Regions from separate parts of the Streptosporangium sp. NBC_01469 genome, predicted to be linked through region 2. Evidence: predicted binding sites of a transcription regulator. Region 2 holds the regulator's gene; each other region holds the start of a gene.

Region 1 (6,058 bases), 1.4 Mb from region 2:
GCCGTCACGACGTAGCCCTCGAGGCCGGCGTTCTCCGCGATCCAGCGGGCCGGCTCGACGAGAGACTTGCGGACGATGGAGACACCGGTCGCCTCGTCGCCGGTCAGGCCCAGGTCGTCGAGGACCTTGGCGACGTGGATGAGCGCGGAGCCACCGCCGGAGACGATGCCCTCCTCGATCGCCGCACGCGTCGCCGAGATGGCGTCCTCCAGGCGGTGCTTCTTCTCCTTCAGCTCCACCTCGGTGGCCGCGCCGACCTTGAGCACGCAGACGCCGCCGGAGAGCTTGGCGAGACGCTCCTGGAGCTTCTCACGGTCCCAGTCGGAGTCGGACTGCTCGATGGCGAGCTTGATCTCCTTGACGCGGTCGGCGATCGCCGCGGCCTCACCCGCACCGTCGACGACGGTGGTGGAGTCCTTGGTGATGACGACGCGCCGGGCGGTGCCCAGCACCTCCAGGCCGACGTGCTCCAGCTTGAGGCCGATCTCCTCGCTGACGACCTGGCCACCGGTGAGGATGGCGATGTCCTGCAGCATGGCCTTGCGGCGGTCGCCGAAGCCCGGCGCCTTGACGGCGACGGAGGTGAAGGTGCCACGGATCTTGTTCGTGACGAGGACCGCGAGGGCCTCGCCCTCGACGTCCTCGGCGATGACCAGCAGGGCCTTCTTCGTCTGCGCGATCTTCTCGAGCAGCGGCAGGAAGTCCGCGACCGAGGCGACCTTGCCCTGGGTGATCAGGATGTAGGGGTCCTCCAGGATCGCTTCCATGCGCTCCTGGTCGGTCACCATGTAGGGGGACAGGTAACCCTTGTCGAACTGGAGACCCTCGGTGAACTCGAGCTCCAGGCCCATGCTGTTGGACTCTTCGACGGTGATGACACCGTCCTTGCCCACCTTGTCGAACGCCTCGGCGATCAGCTCGCCGATCTTGGCGTCCTGCGCGGAGATCGTCGCCACATTCGCGATCTCCTTCTTGTCCTCGACCGGGCGGGCCGACTCGATCAGCCGGTCGCTGACGGCCTTGGCCGCGATGTCGATGCCGCGCTTGAGGGAGAGCGGCTGCGCTCCGGCGGCCACGTTGCGCAGACCCTCGCGGACCATGGCCTGGGCCAGGACCGTCGCGGTGGTGGTGCCGTCACCGGCGACGTCGTTGGTCTTGGTCGCCACTTCCTTGGCCAGCTGGGCGCCCAGGTTCTCGTACGGCGTGTCCAGCTCGACCTCGCGGGCGATGGTGACGCCGTCGTTGGTGATCGTCGGCGCACCGAACTTCTTGTCGATGACGACGTTGCGGCCGCGCGGGCCCAGCGTCACCTTGACCGCGTCCGCGAGAGCGTTCACGCCGCGCTCGAGAGCTCGGCGCGCGTCCTCCTCGAACGACAGGATCTTCGGCATGACAATCCTCTCTATAAGTACGTCGGCGCATCGAAGCCCCGGGCGCTGTCGCGACCCGGGGCTCGATACGTCATCTTTGTGAAGCGAGAATTACTTCTCGATGATGGCGAGCACGTCACGAGCGGAGAGCACGAGATACTCCTCGCCGTTGTACTTCACCTCGGTGCCGCCGTACTTGCTGTAGAGGACCACGTCGCCCTCGCTGACGTCGAGCGGAATCCGCTTCTCGCCTTCCTCATCCCAGTTGCCGGGACCCACCGCGAGGACCTTGCCCTCTTGCGGCTTCTCCTTGGCGGTGTCCGGGATGACCAGACCGGAAGCGGTGGTCTGCTCGGCCTCAAGCGGCTGGACCACAATGCGGTCGCCGAGCGGCTTAACGGGAACCTTGGTGGCGGTCGTCACGTCGGACCTCCCCTTCAGATTTGAACGATCTAGAAGAGGCGACCAGCGGTCTGCCGTCGCGGGTGTCAGACCTGCCTCGTCGCATGTATTTGGCACTCTCACCGGGAGAGTGCCAATACGGAACAGTATGCAAGGTGGCCTTGACAGTCAACACGAAGCACCCCTTCTCCGCTTCACGCGAACGTCAAACCAGGTGGAAGCCCCTCATGAAGCCCTACGGCTGAGGCGGTAGCGTCGGCTGGTGTGAATCTCGACGCATTCCTGGAACTCCTGACCCCGCGCGGCCAGGAGGCCCTGGGCGCGGCGGCCGAGACCGCCGCCGACGACCCGGTGGCGGCGGTCACGAGGTTAAGGAAGATCTACGATGCGGACCTGACCTCCGCGGCGCTCACGCAGGCCACGCTCCGGCTGCGCGCGAGGGAGAAGTTCGGGGCCGACGCCGATCTCATGTACTTCACCCGGACCGGCCTGGAGCAGGCCACCCGCCGCGAGGTCGCCGACCACAGGGCGCGGCGCGTCCCCGCGGGCTCGCGGGTCGCCGACGTCTGCTGCGGCATCGGCGGCGACCTCCTCGCCCTGGCCAGGGCCGGGTGCTCCGTCGAGGCCGTCGACACCGACCCGCTCACCGCCGCGGTCGCCCGGGCCAACGCGGACGCCCTGGGCTTCGGCGACCGGGTCTCGGTCCGTGCCGCCGACGCCTCCACCCTGGACCCGGCCGCCTTCGACGTCCTGTTCGCCGACCCCGCGCGCCGTACGGCGCGGGGCAGGACCTTCGACCCGATGGGGTACTCACCGCCCTGGCCCGCCGTGCTGGAGATGGTGGCCCGAGCCGGGGCCGCCTGTCTGAAGGTCGCCCCCGGGATCCCGTACGAGTTCGTCCCCGAGGGCGCGGAGGCCGAGTGGGTCTCGTACAAGGGCGACGTCAAGGAGGCCGTGATCTGGTGCGGCACGCTGGCGGGCGAGACGGCGCGCAGGGCCACGATCCTGCCGTCCGGGGCCACGATGACGCCCGACCCCGCCCTCGGCGATCCCGACACCGGCCCCGCGGGCCGCTACATCTACGAGCCGGACGGCGCGGCGATCCGCGCCCACCTGGTCGCGGAGATCGCCGCGGCGGTCGGCGGGCGCCTGCTCGACCCGCAGATCGCCTACATCACCAGCGACGCCGCGACGCCGACGCCGTGGGCGTCGCGGTACGAGGTCCACGAGACGCTGCCGTTCTCGCTCAAGCGGCTACGGGCGGCGCTCCGCGAGCGCGGCGCGGGCAATGTAACGATCAAGAAGCGCGGTTCCGCGGTGGACGTCGACCGCCTCAGGAAAGACCTCCGGCTTTCCGGCGGCGAATCCGCGGTGGTCATTCTCACCCGAATCGGCGACCGGCCATTCGCCTTCGTGTGCAGCCCCAGCTGACCGGCGGATCGGCCCTGTCTGACCAGCCAAAATAGTCAATTCTTCCAACCAACCGGCAATTCCTCTCTTTTAATCTCGCTGCCGGAAAACCTTGATCCAGGGGCTAAGGTTGCCGGGCGGGAGTTCTCTCTCGCCTGCGGTTTCATCTCGTTCATCGGCAAATACCATCAAATCCAACCGCGCGGCTGAGCGTCGGCGAGTGAAGGAGCTCTCGGTGGATCACTCCGACCACACCCTGCTCCAGGCAGGCAGCCAGACCGCCATCTCCGACCGGATGCGCGAGCTCCTCGCCCGCGCGGCACAGGACCACGTCTACGAGCAGCGGACCCAGGGCGCCGTGCTCGACGAGATCCGGCAGCGCCTGGAGGGCATGGAGTGGCTGCTGCGCGAGGTCAGGGAGCGCGAGATCGGCGGGCTGAACGGCACGCTGGAGTCCGTCCACGGGCGGCTGGACGACATCGCCGCCCGCCCGCCCTCCTGGGCCGAGGGCCTGGCTCAGCACGTCGAGGCGGTACGCGACCACGTCGACACCGTCGGCGAGCGGGTCGACTCCCTCGGCCGCCGCGTCGACACCGTCCGTGACCGGGTCACCCCCCTCGGCGAGCTGCCGAGCCTCTGGACCGACCTCGGCGCCGTGGGCGAGAGCGTGGACGAGGCGCTCACCCGCCTGCGGGCGATCTCGGACGGCACCCAGGGCCTCGACGAGCAGGTGCGGCAGCTGGCCGAGCACCTCGGCAGGCTCCAGGCCGACATGGGCATCGCGGCGCACCGGTTCAGCCGCCTGGACAGGGCCGTGGCCGACCTCTCCCAGCGCACCGGGCGCGTTGAGGCGGGGATGCTCGACCTGGCGGCGAGCGTCCAGCAGACCGTCGGCACGGCCACCGACCGGATGCTCGCCGCCGTCGAGCAGGTCAACGGCAAGGTGGATCTGGTGAGCGGCAGGATCGAGCAGGTGGGCGCCAGGGTCGACCTGGTCGTGCCGAGGATCGACGAGCGCGCCGCCGCCGTCGAGAGCCGCATCGACAGCCGCATCGACCGGCTGGACGGCCATCGCATGGCGTCCGGCGGCCGCTTCGACACCCTCGACGAGCGCCTCGACGACATCGAGGGCCGCCTCACCGGCCGGATGGACGTCATCGACTCCAGGCTGTCCACGCTGGACGGGCACGCGGAGAAGTCCGCCGAGCGCCTGGAGAGCCTGGACGAGCGCCTGGAGGACCTGCCCGCCATCCTCGGCGTCGGCGCGCTCATCGGCGTTCAGACCGACGAGCAGCGCGAGCGCTTCGACTCCCTGGACGAGCGCGTCATCAGGGCCGAGGCCGCGCTGGCCCCCCTCGCCGAGACGCTCCGCGCCCTGCCCGACCGCGACCAGCTCTCCGAGGCCCTGAGCGAGACCGTGGAGCCCGCGCACACCGACCTCACCCGCCGCCTGGGCGCCCTGGAGGAGACCATGCTGGCCCTGGCCGAGGCGCTGCTCCGCCCCACCAGGGCCGACAAGGACTGACCCCCGAGGGTTTCGCCGAGGCGCCGCTCCACCCCGCCAGGGGCGACGAGGACTGCCACCCCGGGCCACGCCCGCCCCCCGGGGGCCCGCGCTCGGGCCTCGGACGGAGTACGGACGCCGTCAGCCGATGCGCGCGGCGCCGGCCGGGTGGCTCCCCGGGTCTTCGACGACCCTCGCCTCGCGGCACAGGTTGCCCCGGACCACGTAGAGCAGGGACGACAGCTCGTCGGTCTGCTCGTCCGTCAGCCCCTGGGTCATCCGGCGGTGCATCTCGGCGAGGACCCGGTCGACCTCGGGGCGGAGCGCGTGTCCCCTGGGCGTGATGTCGACGATGCTGATCCGCCGGTTGGCGGGGTCGGGCCTGCGGCTGACGAACCCGCTACGCTCCAGGCGCTGCAGGGTCTTGGTCATGGTGGAGACGTCGACACCGACGATCTTCGCCAGGGCGTTCTGCGACTGGGGGCCGTTGTCCCACAGGGCGCCCATCACGCGCTCCTGGCCTGGATAGAGGTCGATCTCCCCGAGGAGGCTGGCGAGCAGCACGCGGTGGCCGCGGGCCGCGTAGGCCATCAGGCAGTTGAGGTCGTTGTCGTATTCGCCGCAGTCCTTGGCCGCGTCGCCCCAGTCCTTGGCCGCGTCGCACGCCCCGGCCGTCTCCCCCTCAGCGGCGCCTTCGTGGGTCACGCCTTCGTGGGTCACGGCGCACTCTTCGGTCGCGTCGCGCTCGTCGTCGATCAGCGGCTCCGCCATGTTCAGGTCCTTCCGTTCTCCCCCGAGACTACCGCTTGCATGTTGGCCGACCAAGTTGTAGAACTATTTATTGGCTAGCCAAGTTGGTCAGCCAATAAAGGGAGTCACCATGCCGTTCTCACCGTTCTCGCTAGCCGGTCTCCAGTTGCCCAACCGCCTGGTGATGGCGCCCATGACACGCTCGCGGTCCTACGTCGACGGGATCCCCTCGTCGCTGACCGCCCTCTACTACGCCCAGCGGGCCTCGGCGGGCCTGATCATCACCGAGGGGGTGCAACCCAGCCAGGACGGGAAGGGCTACATGAACACTCCCGGGCTGTACACCGACGAGCAGGTGGCCGGGTGGCGTGAGGTCACCGACGCCGTCCACGCGGCGGGCGGCAGGATCTTCGCCCAGATCATGCACTCCGGCCGGATCGGTCACCCCGACAACACCGGCGCGCTGCCCATCGGGCCGTCCGCCGTACGACCGGCGGGCCAGATCTTCACGCCCTCCGGCCTGCAGGACTACCAGACCCCGCGCGAGCTGACGACCGCCCAGGTGGAGTCGGCCATCCAGGACTTCGCCGACGCCGCCGCGCGCGCCGTGGACGCGGGCTTC
Region 2 (6,058 bases):
TCGCCGGGACCCGTGACCGCCGGGGGTGACCGCGTGAGCGTGACCGGCCGCACACCGGCGGCATCGGCGACACCGGCAGCGGGGTGTTACCAGCGGCCACTGCGCGTCTGGAGCACCGCCGCCGCGACGACCCCGGCCGTCGAGGTACGCAGCACCGTCGGCCCGAGCAGCGCCGGCACCGCCTTGGCCTCGCGGAACGCGGCGAGCTCCTCCCCCGACACCCCGCCCTCGGGGCCGACCACCACGACGATGTCGCCGCCCGCGGGGAGCGGCAGGCCGGACAGCGGGGAGGCGGCCTCCTCGTGCAGCACGACCCCCAGCGCCGCCGCCGACAGCAGGCCGGCCACCCTCACGGTGGACGCGAGCTCCGTCACCTCGGGCAGATGGAAGCGGCGCGACTGCTTGCCCGCCTCACGTGCCGTGGAGCGCCAGCGGGCCAGTGACCTGGCCGCCCGCTCGCCCTTCCACTGGGTGACACACCTGGCCGCGGACCACGGGACGATCACGTCGACCCCCGCCTCGGTCATCATCTCCACGGCCAGCTCGCCCCGGTCACCCTTGGGCAGGCCCTGGACCACGACCAGGCGCGGTGACGGCACGGGCACCTCGTGGCGGCGCAGCACCTCGACCCGGAGCGAGTCCTTGCCCGCCTCGGTCACCACGCACTCGGCGACGGAGCCCGCCCCGTCGGTCAGGTCGAGCCGCTCACCCGCCCGCAGCCGCCGTACGGCCGCCGCGTGGCGTCCCTCGGGGCCGCCGAAGACGAACTCCGGTCTGGCGAGGTCGGCGGGGTCGGCCAGGAAGACCGGAACGGTCATGGGCCGTCGGGGCGGACCGTGCCGGGGTGCCGGCCGGTCGGGACGACGCCCCCCGGCAGGGGCCGGGCCCGGCCGGGGCGGCGCGACCGGGGGCGAGCCGGGTCAGCGGCCATTGAAGGCGTCCCGCAGGCGGGAGAAGAAGCTCTGCTGCCCGGGGGCGAACTTGCCCGGCGGGCGCTCCTCGCCGCGGAGCCTCGCGAGCTCCTTCAGCAGCCCCTCCTGCTCCGCGTCGAGGCGGGAGGGGGTCTCCACGTTCACATGGATCAGCAGGTCGCCACGGCCCGTCTCGTTCAGGCGCTGCACGCCCCGCCCGTAGAGCGGGATCGTCTGCCCCGACTGCGTGCCGGGACGGATGTCGAGCTCCTCGGCGCCGTCGAGTGTCTCCATGGTCAGGATGGTGCCGAGCGCGGCCGCGGTCATCGGGATCTGCACGGTGCAGTGCAGGTCGTCGCCGCGCCTCTCGAATATCTCGTGGGGGCGCTCGACGATCTCCAGGAACAGGTCTCCGGGCGGGCCTCCGCCCGGCCCGATCTCGCCCTCGCCGGCGAGCTGGATGTGGGTGCCGTCCTCGACCCCGGCCGGGATGCGGACCTTGATGGTCCGCCGGGTGCGGACCCTGCCGTCGCCGGAGCACTCCTGGCAGGGGTTGCGGATGATCGACCCGAAGCCGCCGCACTGGGGGCAGGGCCGGGAGGTCATGACCTGGCCGAGGAAGGACCGGGTGACCTGGGACACCTCTCCCCGGCCGTGACACATGTCGCAGGTGTCGGGGTGGGTGCCGGCCGCGGCGCCGGAGCCCGTGCAGACCTCGCAGACCACGGCGGTGTCGACGACCAGCTCGCGAGTCGTGCCGAAGCCCGACTCGCGCAGGTCGAGCTCGACCCTGATGGTGGCGTTGCGCCCGCGGCGGGCGCGGGAGCGGGGGCCTCGGCCACCGCCACCGCCGGCCGCGCCGAAGAAGGCGTCCATGATGTCGCTGAACGGGAAACCGGCGCCGAAGCCCCCGGCCCCCGCGCCGCCGCCCGAGGCGAACGGGTCGGCACCCATGTCGTACATCTGCCGCTTGCTGGAGTCGGACAGGACCTCGTAGGCCTGCGTGATCTCCTTGAAGCGTTCCTGGGTCTCGGGGTCGGGGTTGACGTCGGGATGCAGCTCGCGCGCCAGGCGGCGGTACGCCTTCTTGATCTCCTCCGCACTGGCGTCGCGGCGCACCCCGAGGGTGCCGTAGTAGTCGCTCTTAGCCACTTTTCGTTGACCTCTTATGATGCAGCCAGGATCTGGCTGACGTAGCGTGCCACCGCGCGCACCGCGCCCATCGTGACCGGGTAGTCCATTCGCGTCGGGCCCAGCACACCGAGCCGGGCCAGTTGCTTGTCCCCAGAACCGTATCCGGCGGCGACGATGGACGTGCCCTGGAGTCCGGTGTAGGGGTTCTCCGAGCCGATCCGCACGGTCAGCGCGGAAAGGTCCGAGGTCTCACCGAGCAGTCGCATGAGCACGACCTGCTCTTCCAGGGCCTCCAGCACGTCGCGGAGCCCGACGGTGAAGTCGGCTCCCGCGAGGTTGGCGGCCCCGGCAAAAACGATCTTCTCATCATGCCTGTCCACCAGGGACTCGAGCAGTACGGACAGGATAGTGGCCGCGAGCGGCCGATCCTCCGTGGGCAGCCGCTCGGGCAGGTCAACGATCTTGTCGGGAACGCTGGTGAGCCCGCACCCGTCGAGGGAGGCGTTGAGCATCGCGCGCAGGTGGGCCACGCGCTGCTCGTCGACGACGTCGGGCAGCTCGACCACGCGCTGCTCGACCCTGCCGGTGTTGGTGATCAGCACGAACATCAGCCGACGCTCGCTCAGCGGCACCAGCTCGACGTGCCTGACCGTCGAGTGGGTCAGCGTCGGATACTGCACCACGGCGACCTGCCGGGTGAGCTGGGCCAGCAGCCGCACCGTCCGCATGACGACGTCGTCGATGTCCACCGCGCCCGCGAGGAAGCTCTCGATGGCCTTGCGTTCCGCGCTCGACAGGGGTTTCACCTGCGAGAGCCGGTCGACGAAGAGCCGGTAACCCTTGTCGGTGGGCACCCGGCCTGCGCTGGTGTGGGGCTGGGCGATGTAGCCCTGCTCCTCCAGCACCGCCATGTCGTTGCGGATCGTCGCCGGGGACACCCCCAGGTTGTGCCGATCCGCGAGGGCTTTCGAACCCACCGGCTCGTTGGTGGACACGTAGTCCTCGACGATGGCGCGGAGCACGGCGAGCTTGCGGTCGTCGACCAACGTGGTCACCTCCCTGCCTGCGTTCAGAGGGAAACACGAGGCTTGGCACTCTGTGTTCCCGAGTGCCAAGTGTACGGCCCCGGTGCGGAAGGCGCGATAAGCAAGAGCTGCGGATGATGACGGCAAGCCGTTGTCAAGTCAACTGCTATCGCGATCCAAGCGGCACCCACCAGAATTTGGGCATGTCCCAAGATTTCGGTTCTTATCCGGGCGACGCCTCCCGCGGCCCCGGTCACGGCGGCCCCCAGCAGCCGTACGGCCAGCAGCAGTACGGCCAGCAGCCCCCCTCGTACGGTTACGCACCCCCCGGCTACGGCGCCCCGCAGGGACCGCCGCCCCCCATCGGGAAGATCAAGCCTGGTATCGGGTGGATCGTCGGGGTCTGGCTGCTCGCCCTGGTCAGCATCATCGTCGGCATCGGCGGCTTCGCCGGTGGCCTCGTCGGCGCGGTGACCGACGCGGCCCCGACGCGGACGTTCGCCCCCGGCGAGACCGCGACGGTCGCGATCGACCCGGCGGACAAGCCGGCGATCTACGTCGCCACGGGCGGGCCCACCAAGTTCGAGTGCACGCTGAAGGGCGGCACGGGCACGCCCCGCCTGCAGAAGCCCGACATCCAGCAGACCGTCGCGGGGTCCGACGGCGTCACCTGGGAGATGGGCCTGCGGGTCGGCGTGGACCAGGCGGGCGACTACCAGGTCCAGTGCTCCGCCGAGCCCGCGGAGGGCACGACCTTCGGCGTGGGCAAGGAACTGGCCGCCGACTCGCTGGTGGGCGGGGTGGTCGCCCTGTTCGTGATCCCCGGTGTCGGGATCCTGCTCGCCATCGTCGTGACGATCGTCGTACTGGTGAAGCGGGGCAACGCTCGCAAGCGCCGGGCCGCCGCGGTGCCGGTGGGGCAGTGGGGACAGCCGGGACCCTACGGCAGGTGACGGTGGTGTTTGCTAGCGTCCCACCTGATCCCCGGCGAGAGAGGGTGGGCGGTCGGTGATGTACGAGCGTGACGTTCTGGCGGGAGACTGGCGGCGCCCGCGCAGGGGGACGATCCCCCAGGTGCCCGCGGAGCTCGACCTGGTCGTCGAGGACGCCGACGGCGGCTTCTGCGGCGCCGTGGTGGCCTGCGACAAGGAGGCCGTCACCCTGGAGGACCGCTTCGGGCGCCGGCGGGTGTTCCCGCTGGAGCCGGCCGCGTTCCTCCTGGAGGGCAAGGTGGTGACGCTCGTACGGCCCGCCGCGGCGCCGCGCGGTCCCAGGCGGAGCGCGTCGGGCTCCATCGCGGTGGAGGGCCTGCGGGCCCAGGTCGCCAAGGAGAGCCGGATCTACGTGGAGGGCGTGCACGACGCCGCGCTCGTGGAGAAGGTCTGGGGGCACGACCTGCGGGTCGAGGGCGTGGTCGTGGAGTATCTGGAGGGGGTCGACCACCTGCCCTCGATCGTCGAGGAGTTCGGCCCGGGGCCGGAGCGGCGGCTGGGCGTGCTCGTCGACCACCTGGTCCCCGGTTCCAAGGAGAGCCGGATCGCCGCGCGGGTCTCCTCACCGCACGTGCTGATCGTCGGGCACCCGTTCGTGGACGTCTGGCAGGCGGTCAGGCCGCAGGTGCTCAAGATCCCTTCCTGGCCGTCGGTGCCGCGCGGCGTGCCCTGGAAGGAGGGCGTCATCGCCGCGCTGGGCTGGAACGTGGAGCCCGGCGCCGCATGGCGTCACATTCTCGGATCAGTCACGACATATGCCGATCTGGAGCCCGAGCTCCTCGGGCCCGTCGAGGAATTGATCGACTTCGTGACGGTTCCCGGCGAGGATGGCTAGGCCGTCAACCCATCAGGAGGGGACATGAGCGAGAACCCCGAGGACCCACCGGACGCCGACCGGACGCGGCGCATCGGCGATCCCCCGCCCGGCCACACCCGACCGGGCCAGAGCGCCCCGCCCCCGCCCCCGCCCCCGGGCCAGGGGTACGACCACCCCGGCCAGGGACACGGCGCGCCCGGCCAGGGCTACGGCCAACCGGGGCCGGGCTACGGGCAGCCAGGGCCGGGCTACGAACAGCCGGGGCAAGGCTACGGGCAGCCGGGGCAGGGCTACGGGGGCTACCCGCCCGGCTCTCCCTACGACCCGGGCCACCAGCCCGGATACCCCGAGTACGGCGCGTACGGCGCGCCGCAGGGGTACGGCTACCAGGCGCCCCCGGGGACGTACGGCCCGCGGCCCGGCGGCGACGACACCACCATGGCGATGCTCGCCCACCTGCTGGGCCTGCTGACCTCCTTCGTCGGGCCGCTGGTGCTCTATCTGGCGAAGAAGGACGAGTCGCCCTACGTGCGCGACCAGGCCGCCGAGGCGCTCAACTTCCAGCTCACGGTGTTGATCGCCTACGTCGTCTCCTGGGTCCTGGCGTTCGTACTCATCGGTTTCGTGCTGATGTTCTTCCTCTGGATCGGATCGATCATCATGACGATCATCGCCGCGGTGGCGGCCAACCGAGGAGAGAGATACCGCTATCCGATGAACATCCGCTTCATCAGCTGACCCTGCCTGCGGTCCGAACGGGACCTCGGGTTTCTCAGGTGAGGTCGCGGACCAGGGCGTCGGCCAGCAGGCGTCCGCGCAGGGTGAGCACCGCGCGGCCCGCCTTGAACGGCTCCACCTCCAGCAGGCCGTCGGCGAGCGCGCGAGCGACCACCGGGGGGCGTTCCAGCTCTTCGAGCGGGAAGCCCCGGGCGAGCCGCAGCTCCAGCATCAGCCGCTCCACCGCCCTGTCCTGGGAGCCGAGCACCTCGCGCGCGTACGCGGGCGAGGTGCCCGCGGCCAGGCGCTGGGCGTAGGCGGCGGGGTGCTTGACGTTCCACCAGCGGGTGCCGCCGACGTGACTGTGCGCCCCGGGGCCGACCCCCCACCAGTCGCCGCCGGTCCAGTAGAGCAGGTTGTGCCGACAGCGCCCGGCCTCCGAGGTCGCCCAGTTGGACACCT
Region 3 (6,058 bases), 3.3 Mb from region 2:
ACCTGGCTGCACATCGTGACCGCCAACTGCGCCAGGACCACGTACCGCTCGCTGAAGCGCCGCGCCGCCGAGCAGAGCTCGGACGAGCTGCCGCTGCAGAAGCCGGACGTCGCCCGGGTGAGCGTGATCGCCGGGTCCCGGCTGGATCTGCTCGACGCGATGGAGGCGCTGGAGGCCGAGAAGCCGGACCTGGCCCAGGCACTGGTGCTGCGCGACATCTGCCAGCTCGACTACAACGAGGTGGCCGAGCAGCTCCGCATCCCGCTGGGCACCGCCAAGTCGCGCATCCACCAGGCGCGCAAGTACGTCCAGGGAGCCCTGGGCGACGCCTACGGCTTCTGACCGGCCGTCCGATTCCGGTTGTCCGCTGGATAACACGCTGTGTCTCGCCCAGTGAGACATGAGGTCAGGAGGGCGGCAGGGCGGGGTAGAGTGCTTAGGACCCGCGCGTCGGGTTTCCAACTGAATATTTGCTCATCCAGAGGGGTGGAGGGACCGGCCCTGCGAAGCCCCGGCAACCATCCCGGTTCCAGACTCGTGATCTGACGAGGTCGGCCGGGACAGGTGCCAATTCCGGTCTGTGACCAGGGTGGTCCGCAGACGAAGATGAGGGAAAGGCCTCGCTTCATGGCGCTCGCAACCACTGAGAACACCACCACCTCCTCCTCCGGTCGTGCCGACGACACGCGTGACCGGCGCTTCGGCCCCGCCGTCGCCCTGTCCTGCCGGGAGTGCGGTGCCCGCTACGACCTCGGCCCCGACTTCGCCTGTAGCGAGTGTTTCGGGCCCCTTGAGATCGCGTACGACTTCGGGCGTGTGACCCGGGAGCAGATCGCCGAGGGGCCGACCAACATCTGGCGCTACCGCTCGTTGCTGCCCGTCCCCGAGGACGTGGCCTCCAAGCCCAACATGGCGCCCGGCTGGACCAAGCTCGTCAACGCCGGAAACCTCGCCCGCGAGCTGGGCATCCGCTCCCTGCACGTGAAGGACGACTCCGGCAACCCCACGCACTCCTTCAAGGACCGTGTGGTTGCCATCGCCGTCGAGGCGGCCAGAAACTTCGGTTTCCACACCCTCTCCTGCTCCTCCACCGGCAACCTGGCCGGCGCCGTGACCGCCGCCGCCGCGCGGGCCGGGCTGGACGCCTGCGTGTTCATCCCCTCCGACCTCGAGCAGGCCAAGATCGTCATGGCCTCCGTGTACGGCGGCAGGCTCATCGGCATCGAGGGCACGTACGACGACGTGAACCGCTTCTGCTCCGAGCTCATCGGCGACGAGCTGGGCGACCAGTGGGGCTTCGTCAACGTCAACCTCCGCCCGTACTACGCGGAGGGGTCCAAGACGCTGGCCTACGAGATCGCCGAGCAGCTCGGCTGGCGCATCCCCGACCAGATCGTCATCCCGGTCGCGTCGGGCTCGCAGCTCACGAAGGTCGACAAGGGATTCAAGGAGCTGATCCGGCTCGGTCTGGTCGAGGACAGGCCCTACAAGATCTTCGCGGCCCAGGCCGAGGGGTGCTCCCCGGTCTCCGCCGCCTACAAGGCGGGCCACGACGTGATCCGCCCGGTGAAGCCGAACACGATCGCCAAGTCGCTGGCGATCGGCAACCCGGCCGACGGCCCGTACGTCCTGGACATCGCCCGCCGCACCGGCGGCGCGGTCGAGGACGTCACCGACGCCGAGATCGTCGACGCGATCCGGCTGCTGGCCAGGACCGAGGGCATCTTCGCCGAGACCGCCGGAGGCGTCGTCGTCGGGGTGCTGCGCAAGCTGGTCGCCTCGGGCACGCTCGACCCCGACGCCGAGACCGTGATCCTCAACACCGGCGACGGTCTCAAGACCCTTGACGCGGTGGCCGCGGAGGCCCGCCCAACCGCGGTGATTCGGCCTTCTCTTGACGCATTCCGTGCGGCTATCGCCTAGAAATCGTGAAAGGTACTGAATTATGAGCGTTTCTGTGCGGATTCCGACGATTCTCCGGACTTACACCGATGGTGCTGCCGAGGTGAACGGAGAGGGAGAGACCCTGCGCGATGTTCTGCAGAAGCTCGACGCGGACTTCCCGGGGATCGGCGCCCGGATTCTTGATGAATCGGGAAAGATCCGACGTTTTGTCAACGTCTATGTGGGGGATGAGGACGTCCGTTTTGTCGACAACCTCGACACGGCCACGCCCCCCGGCGTTCAGATCTCCATCATCCCCGCGGTGGCCGGAGGCTGATTCTGCCGCCCTCGCGCGGCCCTGACCGCGCCCGTGCCGCCCCCGGTGGCGACCACGACTCCACGGCACCCGCCCGGCTCCGGCCGGGCGGGTGCCGTGTTTTATGACGCAAGCTCATATTTGTGGCGCGGATGAATAACGTAACCCTTAACTAACTAATAGTGATGGTGAAACTTTGTTCTCGGGCTAAAAGCTCTCGTAAAGAGGTAGTTTGGTGCTTGACTCTGTTGCCCTACCGCTTCCCACAGGTATGGTCGGAACGATCGAGGGGGCGAAGTCCGTCCCGGAGATTGAGGACTTCGCGAGAGGAATGGGCGTCGTCCTTAAGACCAGTAAGAGGAGTCGCAAGTGGCGCAGGGCACCGTCAAATGGTTCAACGCGGACAAGGGCTACGGCTTCATCGCGGTAGACGGTGGTAAGGATGTGTTCGTCCATTACTCCGCGATCATGATGGATGGCTATCGTGCCCTCGAGCAGGGCCAGCGGGTCGAGTTCGAGATCACCCAGGGTCAGAAGGGTCCCCAGGCGGAGTCCGTCCGGGCGGTCTGACGTAGCCGCTTCGTGAATTCGCAGGGAAGAGCCGGTGGATCCCGCGGCATCGCAGTTCGCTGGATCCTCACCGCCTAGGCCCGGCTTGCCCCCCAACCGGCGAGCCGGGCCTTCGCGTCGTACGGGGTGCGCCGAGGTCGTGCGGGATACGTGGTCATGAGGTGCGCCGAGGTCGTGCGGGGCCACACGGTCGTACGAAGTCCACAGGGGTCGTGCGGGGCACGTGGAGGCGGGTGCGGGACACGCCCGGCGCGGCACGGGACACGGGACCACGGGGACGCGGAGACGCCACCGGCCATGCGCCGACGATGACGTGCCGCGTACGCCGACATGACGCGGGATCTACGCCGGTGTGACGCGGAGCTGAAGTCCCCTCCACGCGCGGCCCAGGTCAGCGGATCGCGGCTTGCACTCGTCGGGGTAGAGTGCTAAACAGATTGTTGGCACTCACGCATAGAGAGTGCCAATCCTGGATCGAGGCGATGGGGCCCGCCGAACGGAGTCGTGGGCCCACATGCCGTCGCGGGCGTCGGCTCGGTCCGGTGTAAGCCACCCTGTCTCTGGGAGGTCTAGCCGTATGGCAGCCAAGATGATCGCGTTTAACGAGGACGCCAGGCGCGGTCTCGAGCGTGGCATGAACCAGCTCGCGGACGCCGTCAAGGTGACCCTCGGCCCCAAGGGCCGTAACGTCGTTCTGGAGAAGAAGTGGGGCGCTCCCACGATCACCAACGACGGTGTCTCCATCGCCAAGGAGATCGAGCTCGAGGACCCGTGGGAGAAGATCGGGGCCGAGCTCGTCAAGGAGGTCGCCAAGAAGACCGACGACGTCGCGGGTGACGGCACCACCACCGCCACCGTGCTCGCTCAGGCTCTCGTACGCGAGGGCCTTCGCAACGTCGCCGCCGGCGCCAACCCGATGTCCCTGAAGAAGGGCATCGAGGCCGCCGTCGAGCGCGTGTCGGAGGAGCTGTCCAAGCTCGCCAAGGACGTGGAGACGAAGGCGCAGATCGCCTCCACCGCATCCATCTCCGCGGGCGACCCGCAGATCGGCGAGATGATCGCCGAGGCGATGGACAAGGTCGGCAAGGAAGGCGTCATCACCGTCGAGGAGAGCAACACCTTCGGTCTTGAGCTTGAGCTCACCGAGGGCATGCGCTTCGACAAGGGCCTCATCTCGATGTACTTCGTCACCGACCCGGAGCGTATGGAGGCCGTCCTCGACGACCCGTACATCCTGGTCGTCAACTCCAAGGTGGCCGCCAACAAGGACCTGCTCCCGGTCCTCGACAAGGTCGTGCAGGCCGGCAAGCCGCTGCTGATCATCGCCGAGGACGTCGAGGGCGAGGCCCTGGCCACCCTGGTCGTCAACAAGATCCGTGGCCTGTTCCGCTCGGTCGCGGTCAAGGCGCCGGGCTTCGGTGACCGCCGCAAGGCGATGCTGGGCGACATCGGCATCCTGACCGGTGCCCAGGTCATCAGCGAGGACCTCGGTCTGAAGCTGGAGTCGACCGGCCTGGACCAGCTCGGCCGGGCCCGCCAGGTCATCGTCACCAAGGACGAGACCACCATCGTCGACGGTGCCGGTGACCCCGAGCAGATCGCCGGCCGGGTCAACCAGATCCGCGCCGAGATCGAGAACACCGACTCCGACTACGACCGCGAGAAGCTCCAGGAGCGTCTGGCCAAGCTGGCCGGCGGCGTGGCCGTCATCAAGGCCGGCGCGGCGACCGAGGTCGAGCTCAAGGAGCGCAAGCACCGCATCGAGGACGCCGTTCGCAACGCGAAGGCGGCCGTCGAGGAGGGCATCGTCCCCGGCGGCGGCGTGGCGCTGCTGCAGGCCGGCGCCAAGGCGTTCGACAAGCTGGAGCTCTTCGGCGACGAGGCCACCGGTGCCGCGATCGTCAGGAAGGCTCTGGAGGAGCCGCTGAAGCAGATCGCCGTCAACGCCGGCCTCGAGGGCGGCGTCGTCGTGGAGAAGGTGCGCAACCTTCCCCCGGGTGAGGGCCTCAACGCCGCCACCGGCGAGTACGTCAACCTGTTCGAGACGGGCATCATCGACCCGGCCAAGGTGACGCGTTCGGCGCTGCAGAACGCGGCGTCCATCGCGGCGCTGTTCCTCACCACCGAGGCCGTCATCGCCGAGAAGCCCGAGAAGGCCGGAGCCGCCCCCGCCATGCCCGGCGGCGGCGACATGGACTTCTAAGTCCACGCGCTTTCGAAAAAGAGGCGACCCCGAAGTGCCGGGGCCGCCTCTTTTTGTCTTTCCGTCCTCCGTCGCCCGGCGCGGTGGCCCGTACGCGGCCCCGAGGTCAGCCGAGCTGTGCGGGGAGCGGCCTGGAGTGCAGGACGGTCAGGGAGGTGACCGCGCGGGTCAGGACCACGTAGAGGCGGGCCAGGCCCCGGGGTTCCGCGTCGACGATGTCGGCGGGTTCGGCCACGATCACGTGGTCGTACTCCAGGCCCTTGGCCAGGGACGCCGGGATGACCAGGAGGCGGTGGTCGTCGACCGTGTCGGGGCCCAGCACCCGGTGCTCCAGGTGGGACAGGGCCTCGGACACGGCACCCACCGAGGCGTCGGGGACGATGACGCCGATCGACCCCTCGCGGGCGAGCGCCTCATCGGCGGCGCGGGCCAGCGACGCGGCCAGGTCGGGCGCCGGGCGCACCGACAGGGAGCCCGCGCCGGGTCGCAGCGACCGGGGGGCGGCCAGGTCCGGGGCGACGAAGGGCAGCAGCCTGGCCGCGTAGTCGAGGACCTCGCGGGGCACGCGGAAGCCGAGGGTCAGCTCGGTGACCGCACCGTCCTCGAAGCCGAGATGGGTCAGGACCTCCGTCCAGGAGCGGGCGGACCAGGGCGTGGTGCCCTGCGCGAGGTCGCCCAGCACGGTGGCCGAGCCGGTGCGGCAGCGCCGCCCCAGGGCCCGCAGCTGCATGGCCGACAGGTCCTGGGCCTCGTCCACGACCAGGTGGCCCAGCGGGACGGTCCGCTCGATCATGTCGGCCAGCTCGTCCATCAGCGCGCCGTCGGCCGCCGACCACTTGGCCGAGCGGAAGGACTTGGCGGGCTTCGCCCACAGCAGCAGCGACTGCTCCTCGGCCGTGAGGTCGTCCTTGGCGGCGGCGGCGAGGAAGGCGGGGTCGCTGAACAGCCGATGAAGCACCTGCTGCGGGGTGAGCTTGGGCCAGACCAGGTCCACCAGCTGCCTGACCGGCTTGGACCTGGCCACCGCGTCCTGCACCCGGTCGTCGGGCGACTCGCCGCGCTGCTCCATCCGGACGAGCACCAGG

The links. The regulator HrcA, encoded in region 2, represses chaperone genes, less so after heat shock. The targets are predictions, from matches to a motif close to TTGGCACTCTCNNNNNGAGAGTGCCAA.
Region 1: groES (co-chaperone GroES) is a predicted target of HrcA. The motif match lies at 1,883-1,909, and genes of this name have one in related genera.
Region 3: groL (chaperonin GroEL) is a predicted target of HrcA. The motif match lies at 3,211-3,237, and genes of this name have one in related genera.

What each region holds. Positions count from the first base shown of each region.
Region 1 is NZ_CP109465.1:2,824,884-2,830,941, reverse strand. Features, by position in the region: gene groL (chaperonin GroEL) at 1-1,391, opposite strand, end outside; gene groES (co-chaperone GroES) at 1,482-1,793, opposite strand; gene OG587_RS12995 (class I SAM-dependent methyltransferase) at 2,037-3,203, shown strand; gene OG587_RS12990 (hypothetical protein) at 3,418-4,707, shown strand; gene OG587_RS12985 (MarR family winged helix-turn-helix transcriptional regulator) at 4,828-5,457, opposite strand; gene OG587_RS12980 (alkene reductase) at 5,567-6,058, shown strand, end outside.
Region 2 is NZ_CP109465.1:4,182,739-4,188,796, reverse strand. Features, by position in the region: gene OG587_RS18760 (16S rRNA (uracil(1498)-N(3))-methyltransferase) at 87-818, opposite strand; gene dnaJ (molecular chaperone DnaJ) at 921-2,063, opposite strand; gene hrcA (heat-inducible transcriptional repressor HrcA) at 2,078-3,091, opposite strand; gene OG587_RS18745 (hypothetical protein) at 3,274-4,023, shown strand; gene OG587_RS18740 (DUF3097 domain-containing protein) at 4,082-4,897, shown strand; gene OG587_RS18735 (DUF4870 domain-containing protein) at 4,922-5,617, shown strand; gene hemW (radical SAM family heme chaperone HemW) at 5,652-6,058, opposite strand, start outside.
Region 3 is NZ_CP109465.1:855,931-861,988, reverse strand. Features, by position in the region: gene OG587_RS03925 (RNA polymerase sigma factor) at 1-342, shown strand, start outside; SAM riboswitch class I at 472-613, shown strand; gene thrC (threonine synthase) at 628-1,923, shown strand; gene OG587_RS03915 (MoaD/ThiS family protein) at 1,946-2,221, shown strand; gene OG587_RS03910 (cold-shock protein) at 2,570-2,770, shown strand; gene groL (chaperonin GroEL) at 3,348-4,973, shown strand; gene OG587_RS03900 (HelD family protein) at 5,080-6,058, opposite strand, start outside.